One region of the Vallitalea pronyensis genome, then DNA from elsewhere that is predicted to be linked to it. Evidence: predicted binding sites of a transcription regulator. Region 1 holds the regulator's gene; each other region holds the start of a gene.
The links. The regulator NrdR, encoded in region 1, represses ribonucleotide reductase genes. The targets are predictions, from matches to a motif close to CACAANATNTTGTG.
Positions count from the first base shown of each region.

Region 2: the regulator NrdR is predicted to act here: its motif matches at 2,333-2,346, upstream of nrdJ (ribonucleoside-triphosphate reductase, adenosylcobalamin-dependent).
Region 3: the regulator NrdR is predicted to act here: its motif matches at 2,411-2,424, upstream of HZI73_RS21100 (ribonucleoside triphosphate reductase).

Region 1 is NZ_CP058649.1:3,198,418-3,201,715, reverse strand. It holds gene HZI73_RS13370 (YifB family Mg chelatase-like AAA ATPase) at 1-1,114, opposite strand, end outside; gene nrdR (transcriptional regulator NrdR) at 1,428-1,883, opposite strand; gene HZI73_RS13360 (YlmC/YmxH family sporulation protein) at 2,135-2,398, opposite strand; gene sigG (RNA polymerase sporulation sigma factor SigG) at 2,439-3,215, opposite strand.
Region 2 is NZ_CP058649.1:3,629,034-3,632,331, reverse strand. It holds gene nrdJ (ribonucleoside-triphosphate reductase, adenosylcobalamin-dependent) at 1-2,066, opposite strand, end outside; gene HZI73_RS15315 (GNAT family N-acetyltransferase) at 2,542-3,084, shown strand; gene HZI73_RS15310 (ABC transporter permease) at 3,293-3,298, shown strand, end outside.
Region 3 is NZ_CP058649.1:5,071,874-5,075,171, forward strand. It holds gene HZI73_RS21100 (ribonucleoside triphosphate reductase) at 1-2,165, opposite strand, end outside; gene hflX (GTPase HflX) at 2,473-3,298, opposite strand, start outside.

The DNA of each region.
Region 1 (3,298 bases):
TTTGCAGTGGCGTACAAGTACATCTATCTATGTCTGGATAGTGCCCGCATTTGCACGGATTCATACTTGAAACCAACATAAAATTAGCCGGATAAGTAAGGGTAGCATTCACTCTTGATATGGTTACTTCCCCATCTTCTAATGGTTGTCGCATCACTTCTAATACATTCTTACTAAACTCTGGCATCTCATCCAAAAAGAGCACACCATGATGGGATAGACTTATTTCACCTGGTTTTGGAATTCGCCCACCACCTGTTAAAGCAGAATTGGATATGGTATGATGTGGCGAGCGAAAAGGTCTTTTTGTTATAAGGGCTTGACCTTTTTTTAACAATCCTGCAACACTATAGATTTTTGTAATTTCAATACTTTCTTCAAAAGTCAAGTCTGGTAATATTGTAGGTAATCGCTTGGCCATCATGGTTTTTCCTGACCCCGGTGGACCAATCATTAATATATTATGCGCCCCTGCTGCTGCAATCTCCAGAGCCCGTCTTACATTCTCTTGTCCTTTTATATCACTGAAATCTATGGTAGGTTGATTCTTTTCAGAATTTATAAATAATCTGTTTACATCTATTTTTGTTGGTTCAATTTTCACATCTTGATTAAGCAGTTTAACGACTTCCTTCAGATGGCTAACCCCAATAATATCTATTCCTTCAACAACTGCTCCTTCTTCTACATTTTCAGCAGGTATAATGCATCTTTTAAATCCATTTTTAAACGCACAATAAACAATTGGCAATATACCGTTAATTTTCTGTATCTCTCCATTAAGGGATAGTTCTCCAAGAATAAGTGTTTTTTCTAATGCCTTTTCTTCCACTAATTCCATGCAAGCTAGAATACCTATTGCAATGGGCAAATCAAATGCAGGACCTTCTTTTCTAACGTCAGCAGGTGCCAGATTAACCGTAATTCTTTTACATGGAAATTCATAATCAGAGTTATTAATGGATGTACGTACCCTCTCCACCGATTCCTTCACAGCCGAATCAGGCAACCCCACTAAATCTAATTTGGGAAACCCATTGGAAAGATCCACCTCCACACCTACCACATAGCCATCTATTCCCATAATAGCCGCGCTATATACTCGTCTAAACATGCTATTTCCCCCTAGTCCGTCTAAATCTTTATCCTTTTCTAGATTTTAGATTACTTTTTATCATTTAGCTATTTTGATTAGTATATCATAAAATAGTCACATTATTAATAAAAAATTTGTTTTTATGGGAAATAATGACGAATTATAGGAGTTTATTAACATAAAAACCATACAACATCCTTATACCTTCAAAACTGTTCATCCCCTTGACTAGCAAAGCAACAACATAAAAGAGTATTCGTATGTTATATGGTTTTGTTAGTAAAACACCATTTTTTGTTAATTAAATAACAACATTTATATAGGTCAACACCTATTTATCTTTCAGAATCTTCTTCAACTCGTCCATAAAAGTGTTAATATCTTTGAATTCACGGTAAATGGAAGCAAATCGAACATAGGCCACTTCATCCAGATGTTTGAGTTTTTCCATGACTTTTTCTCCGATTAGTTTACTCTTTATTTCTTTCTTTAATGAATTGTATAGGCTATTTTCTATTTCATCCACTAAAGCTTCTATTTCTTTCATTGAAACAGGTCTTTTATGACATGACCTGACAACACCGTTCATAATCTTATTTCGATTATAGGGCTCTCTTGTCTTATCCTTTTTAATGACTACCAATGGAATGGTTTCAATCTTTTCATATGTTGTAAAACGTTTTCCACAAGCTTCACATTGTCTTCTTCTTCGTATTAAATTATTCTCATCTGAAGGTCTTGAATCAACAACCTTCGTATTATCTTCATGACAAAACGGACATCTCATGCTATATCTCCCCACTTTATTAAATAATCATTACTCATTGACTTGTTACTCTCCCAAACGAACACTAAACCCTGTATCCATATAATATAGGTATGATTTTTTCATAACGTTTAACATATTCACTGAATAGAATTGTGCCATTTTTTTAATAGTCCCATTATAAAATAAAAGTCAGAAAAGGTCAATAAAAAACATAACCTATTCTGACAATTATTCTTTGTTTAACTTATATTGGTGGAGAGATTAACCCTCTAATACTCCGAATCAACTAAAGATTTTTCAACATCTACATCCACTAGAATAATATCTTCACCGATTTTTTTAATACTGTCCCAAGGCACTTGATATTCTTTGCCTCTACCGAACATGCCAAATAATTTGGCTGGTCCTGGAACAATTATTTTGAGTAACTTTCCTTCATCTAAGTCCACCTCTACATCGCTGATGAATCCCAATCGAATACCATCACCCGAATTAATAACTTCTTTCTGCTTCATATCATATATTCTAACCATCTATTATTTCCCCCTAGAGCAGTCCTTATATACGGATTCACTAATTTAGATATCGTTTCATATGCCTTATAGCTGATTTTTCCAAACGTGAAACTTGTGCTTGTGAAATACTGATTTCACTGGCTACTTCCATCTGTGTCTTACCTTCAAAAAATCTTAGCTTTAGTATATTATACTCTCTTCGTGGAAGTTTCTTCATGGCTTCACCAAGAGCAATGGACCTTACCCATGTCTCTTCTTTGTTTTTCTTATCGCTCACTTGGTCCATTATATATAAGGAGTCACCGCCATCGTTATAGACGGGTTCAAATAATGATACAGGGTCTTGTATTGCATCTAGAGCAAATACAACATCTTCTTTTTTCATGTCTAACTCTTTTGAAATCTCCATAATGGTGGGTTCTTTATTATTTTGTCTTAAGAGTCTTTCTTTGGCTTGAAGGGCTTTATACGCTGTATCTCTTAGAGATCTGCTGACACGAATACTATTATTATCTCTTAGATAACGTCTTATTTCCCCAATTATCATTGGTACGGCATACGTTGAAAACTTAACATTTTGAGTTATATCAAAATTATCTATTGCTTTAATGAGTCCGACACAACCCACTTGGAATAAATCATCTACCATTTCCCCTGAGTTACTAAATCGTTGAATAACACTTAAAACAAGTCTCAAATTACCATGAATGTAAGCATCTCTTGCTTCTAGATCCCCATCAAGAATCTTATCAAACAACACTTTCTTTTCATCATTTTTTAATATAGGTAATTTGGATGTGTTAACACCACATATTTCAACTTTGTTTAATGCCATACGCTACCTCCAGTAATCATTTAGTCATATGAATCCGCGGAATATTAATTTTCATCTCCACTTATCCTTTCATGATGATACCT
Region 2 (3,298 bases), 430 kb from region 1:
TAATTTTCCATAAAAAGCTTATAATTTTCTAATTGCTCAATAGCCGATACATCATATTTTGTAATGCCTTCTGGTGCTTTAACTGGGAATTCAATGACTTTCGTTGTACAAGTCTCCATATCTTGACCCACTTCTGGGAAGATAGGGTAATCCAGTTCCTCGCACACTTTAACAAGAGGGTCGTCACTGTTAATACGTACGCGACGAATGTAGTAAGGTGAGTGGGAATAATGAACACCGCTTGATACAGTAGGTAATTGACTTAATGTACCTTCCGGTTTCACCGTTGTTACCAGTAAAGGTATATTTTCTCCAATTTCATTAGCATAATCCTTAGCAGCCATTTTAGCAATGGTACGTAATTCACGTAGCAGCTTTCCTTGCTCTTTTTTGGATAGGGCTGTAGCGTTCACCAGGTCCTGCCATCCTGTAAGGGAACAGCCTAGAAGCTTGTCACGTTTTTGAATATAATTCCAACGGGGAATTTCAAGGTCTGTGCAAGTCATACGGTAACCGGCTCGAGCAGATAGCTTTTGAGCTTCAAATAAGCCATCAAAATCAAGGGTATTATCGTCTTTCACAAAGGCAAAGACATTGATGGTTGTCAGGTTGCATAGGCCTTTTGAATCAAGAAGGATTTCACCACAAGGATTGACACCATTCATATTTGGTCGACGCTTGAGTCCGGCAGATTCATTAACCCAGCCCGGTTCACCAGAATAGCGCATTTGCTCTATTTGCCAATGAAGCTGTTCTCTTGATGGTTTTTCTCGATAGTAAATGGAATTATTACTCATTTGACGGTGAATAATGTCTTCATCCACAATCCATTGACCGTCAATCTGTTTATAGAGATGACTTTTAGCTTCAATAGCTTCCTTGTCATCTGGGTCAACAAGTACGATTTCAGCGGTCCTACGAACACCACCAACAACCACATTTTCACCAACGATGTTAGCGATATCCAAACAATCAATGGGTAAGAGTTTCACATAATCTTCGTTGTTTAAAACACCCCGTTTTTTAATGATGCTGGTTATTTTAATAAACATGTTTTTAAGACTCTGATGTCCACTTGCTGTTCCTCCGAATGTCTTAAGCTTTTCACCTTTTGGTCTTACGTGATTATAATTAATGATCACGGTATTGATTTTGCGGTATTCATTGCTATATAATACTTTCAGGTAGAAGTCAAGTGCTTGAACCCATCCTTCCTTGCTATCCCCAATAATAATTTTAACCGTGTTATTATGACTGAATTCCAAGCTTGTACTATCTTCTCTAAGGTGCATAGGTGTTGGTGTATAGTCTTCATGAATAATATCAAAACTTGTGCGTATCTTAGGCAAGCGGTTAACATCATCTTTTAAAATACGGATACCCACACCGGAACCAATCATGAGCATATAAAACAAGTCTTTAAAGCTGTCAAAATCATCAATAACGGTAAAGGAGCAGTTATAATTGGACATGGGATAATTTTTTGCTACATCTGTGTTACCCACCCAGAAAGTTCTACCAGATAAAAACTGTCTTAAGTGAAAGATGTTATCGTATAGTTTTTCTGCTTCTGCTTTCGTAGTAGGGACAAGACTACAGTTATATTCAACAGCCCGTCGAACAGTTTCCCACCAATATTCACGACGTTTTTCATCGGATAACCATCTTGAATACGTACGATAATAAACGAAATTTCCTAATTGTTTCATAGGGTTGGGACGATGTTTATAGCGGCTGATAAATTCATGGGATAACAAACGGCCATCTGTGCGTTTTTTACGACGGTCTCTATTTTTATCACGCTCATAACGATAAAGGATATACCGTTTTGCAGCATCTTTTCTTGGGGATTCCATGAGCATTTCTTCAACAAGGTCTTGAATATCTTCAACAGATATCTGGTGCTCATAAGTGCGTAATGTAGCTTCCACACGTTCGCCAATGGTTTTCGCCAGGTCTGAGTCAACATCTGCTTTTGTTTCTGCCATGGATAAGCTAATGGCCGTTATAATCTTATTCACATCAAAATTGACAATTGACCCGTTTCTTTTAAGTACTTTTAACATAGTTCCATTCCTTTCACTTGAGGCACGAAAAGTGTTGTCATAAGTTCTCGTGTCTTATAGATTTTGTTTAATCCTATGTATGAGATAAATCTATGCATAAATATACGCTGATAGATTACATGGAGTACATAATCACTACTTTATAAAAAACATCTTGTGTTTAGAAATCACTATATTTGACACACTTAGTAGGTAAATTGTCCTGATGTGTGATGCATATAGTGAGTATGAACATACATGATGTAGTAGTTTGGTTCTTGAGATAACACAATATATTGTATCAGCAATTGTAATAGGTGTCAATAAAACAAGACTATAGTACCAGTTTTATTATTGGATGCTTATTTGCTATTAATAAGTATTATCCTTCAGGCATTTTTGTAGACATGTGTTTTCCAATCTGATAAACTAAATAGAAGAATCCTCTAACTAAAGGGGTGCTATCCGCGCATGTAAGACAAAGGGGGAAAAGGATATGATCTATTATACGAATGATGATATACAAATTAGAGATATCAAAGATGAGGATGTTGTTACATTATTTGCATGGTGGATTGATCAGGAAATCAATCGGTTTGATCCTCGTCCCATACCTCATAATAGCCCATCGCTTTTAAAGGAGTGTAAGACTTACTGCCGTATGTTTTCTCATGAAGTGATGAATAAGAATAAACGGTTGAACCGGTATCGGTATTTTATAATAACGAACACAGAAGATCGCCCCATTGGTTTTATTAACCTCTTTGGGTTTGATAAAGAAAAGAATCAAGCAGAAATGGGGATAGTCATAGGGGATAGAACCTATTGGCGAAAGGGCATCGCTTATAAAAGTTGTCAAATTGTTTTGGAATACTTATTCACAGAAGGCGGATTTCAGCGCATTCATATTGAAACCAGTGAAAAAAATAAGCCTGCAAGACAGTTATTTCATAAGTTGGGGTTCAAATTCTGTGAAGATTACGTAGACCATGGTTATACATGGACTGTTATGGATAAAAAGAAAGAACCTTCATCCTAACTGTACTGTAGTAAGATAATAGGAAAGAAGCTATCTGCTGAGATAGCTTCTTTTTATGACTGCATTTTATGGTTAGCGATACCTCATGTAACACATATATCAAGATATTTTTGAAAATAAATAACATAATTTCCCATAATCAACCCATAATTCCAACTAGAATTATTTGGTAAGATGAAGCTATTCTTGAAAGGGAGGTTTATCACGCATGTAT
Region 3 (3,298 bases), 1.9 Mb from region 1:
GTAAATAACAGTTTACTCACATCTCGACTCTTATCATGTGTCGTTGCTATTTCCTCTTTTGCCTTGGTTTTTAGATGGGTTACTTTTATGTTGGCGTTTTGTGGTTCATATTCTTTTCGATGTTTGAATTCTTGTGCCTTGCCATCATTCCAATGCTGTACTGGACGATAATACCCTGTTATACGACTGTAAACTTCGGCTACTTCTCCGCAATCCGGACAGGTATACACTTCACCTGCAATATAACCATGGGTTTTGCACACGGAGTAAGTTGGTGACATGGTATAATAAGGCAATGTGTAATTCTCTGCTATGGTGCGTACAAGGTTAGCTGCTGCTTTCCAATCGGGTAATTTCTCACCTAAGAAGGCATGGAATACTGTACCTGATGTATATTTGTTTTGGAACTCATCCTGTAAATCAAGGGCATCAAAAACATCCACGGTATAACTAACTGGTAAATGCGTACTGTTTGTGTAATAAGGTGTTTCCCCTTCACTTGCAGCCGATTGGATATCATTGTAACGCTTTTTATCATGTTTTGCTAAGCGATAGCTGGTTGACTCAGCTGGTGTGGCTTCTAAGTTATAGAGATCACCATATAATTCTTGATAATCCGATAAGCGATTACGCATATGGTCCAGCACATCAAGAGCAAAAGCTCTGGCTTTATCATCTGTTAAATCTTGTTGTAACCACTTAGCATTACGTGTAGCTTCATTCATACCCACTAAGCCAATGGTTGAAAAATGGCTGCTGAAACTACCAAGGTACTTTTTAGTATAAGGGTATAGGCCTTCCTTCAATAATTTGGTGATTACATCTCTTTTTATTTTCAATGAACGAGCAGATATATCCATCATATGATCAAGACGCTCGTAGAATTCTTCCTCATTATGGGATAAATAAGCAATCCGAGGCATGTTGATGGTTACAACCCCAACAGAACCTGTGCTTTCACCTGAGCCAAAAAAACCGCCTTGTTTCTTGCGTAATTCTCTTAAATCAAGACGTAGACGACAACACATACTTCGAATATCACTTGGTTCCATATCACTGTTAACGTAATTGCTGAAATATGGTGTACCGTATTTTGCTGTCATTTCAAATAAGAGTTTATTATTTTCTGTTTCATCCCAATTAAAATCTTTTGTAATGGAATACGTTGGAATTGGATATTGGAAACCACGACCATTGGCATCACCTTCAATCATAATCTCAATAAATGCCTTGTTAATCATATCCATCTCTGCTTGACAATCACCGAATGTAAAGTCTTGCTCTACACCCGATACAATGGCTGGTAAATGGGCTAAATCATCTGGTACCATCCAATCCAAAGTAATATTAGAAAAGGGTGATTGTGTTCCCCAACGACTAGGTGTATTCACACCGAACACAAAGGATTGAATACATTGTTTTGTCTCTTTATAAGAAAGATTATCCACTTTGACAAATGGTGCTAAATAGGTGTCAAAAGATGAAAAAGCTTGTGCCCCTGCCCATTCATTCTGCATAATACCTAAGAAGTTAACCATTTGATTACAGAGTGTTGATAAATGGCTTGCTGGTGCTGATGTAATCTTACCAGGTATGCCACCTAAACCTTCTTCTATTAACTGTTTTAATGACCAACCTGCACAGTAGCCTGTTAACATGGATAAGTCATGAATATGTAAATCTCCATTACGATGGGCTTTTGCAATTTCCCCATCATAAATTTCTGATAACCAATAATTAGCTGTTATTGCACCTGAATTATGTAAGATAAGTCCTCCAACAGAATATGTAACGGTAGAATTTTCCTTCACACGCCAATCTTCTTCTTTCACATAGCTGTTGACAATGTCTTTGTAATCCAATATGGTAGATTTCATGTTACGAATCTTTTCTCTTTGCTTACGGTATAAGATATAAGCCTTTGCTACATCCGTATATCCCGTTTGTTCAAGGGTATTTTCAACACTATCTTGAATATCCTCAACGGTAATCTTGTTTTCTTCAATTTTACTCTGAAAATCGGATGTTACTCTCAATACCAAAATGTCTAATATGTCGTCCGTAAATACCTTATCTGTAGCTCGGAATGCCTTTGTGATGGCTTCCTTAATCTTACCTAAATTGAACTGACTAACCTTTCCGTCTCGTTTTACAACCTCAAACATGCATTGTGCTCCTCTCTATTGGCAATTACTAATAATATACCACAATTCACCAACAGGGTCAATATAAAAAACACTATATAATGTGTTATGCTCATAGCAAAACACAACATATGGTGTTTTTCTTTTAGTCTAAAGTACCTATAAAAAAATAATTTATAAGGCTTTTTATCCATTTTTCTACAAAATTCAACCCATTAGCCTTACAAAATACCACAGCATATTGTATTTTTAAAATTACCTATTGACACAATATATTGTGGTATTTTTTTATTCCCTACAACAAACCATGTCTTTCAGAGAAAAACACTCATGAAAGCTCCATGACTTTCTTCCATTCACCATATAACCGTTCATCAACATAAGCTTCAATGTAAGTCCCATCATTTTCATAAGATTCATGAACAATTTGCCCATTAGTACGAATTTGATTCAGTAATGTACCTTGAGCATAGGGTATGGTGGATTTTAATAACATCTTATCTTCTTGAATCTTTTTTTCTATAGCCTCTAACAATGTGTCAAGACCTGTACCTTCTTTGGCTGAAATCTCCACCGTTTTAAAAGCTTTGTCATCGGTTAGGTACTTTTCTGCACATTGATCCATTTTATTAAAGGCTGTGATAACAGGTTTTCCTGTTGCACCTAATCTATCTAAAGTTTCATAGACAACTTGAATATGCTTTTCTGCCTGCTCATTGGATGTATCCACGATATGCAATAACATATCTGCTACAACTGCCTCTTCTAAGGTTGAATGAAAGGCTTTTATCAGATGATGAGGTAATTTACGAATAAAACCAACCGTATCGGTCATAAAAACCTCTGTACCATTGGGTAACACCAGTTGTCTGGTGGTTGGATCTAGTGTGGCAAATAACTTATCCTCTGATAACACATCAGCATCTGTTAAAGCATTAATTAAAGTGGATTTCCCTGCATTGGTGTAACCCACAATGGCGATGCGCAGCTTGCCTTGTTTCTTTCTTCGCTGACGAATAAGGTCACGGTGATGTTTTACCTCGGATAACTCTTTACGCAGTTGGGACATCCTTTTTCTAATATGTCGCCGGTCCGTTTCCAATTTTTTCTCACCTGGACCTCTTGTACCAATGCCGCCACCCAGTCTTGATAAA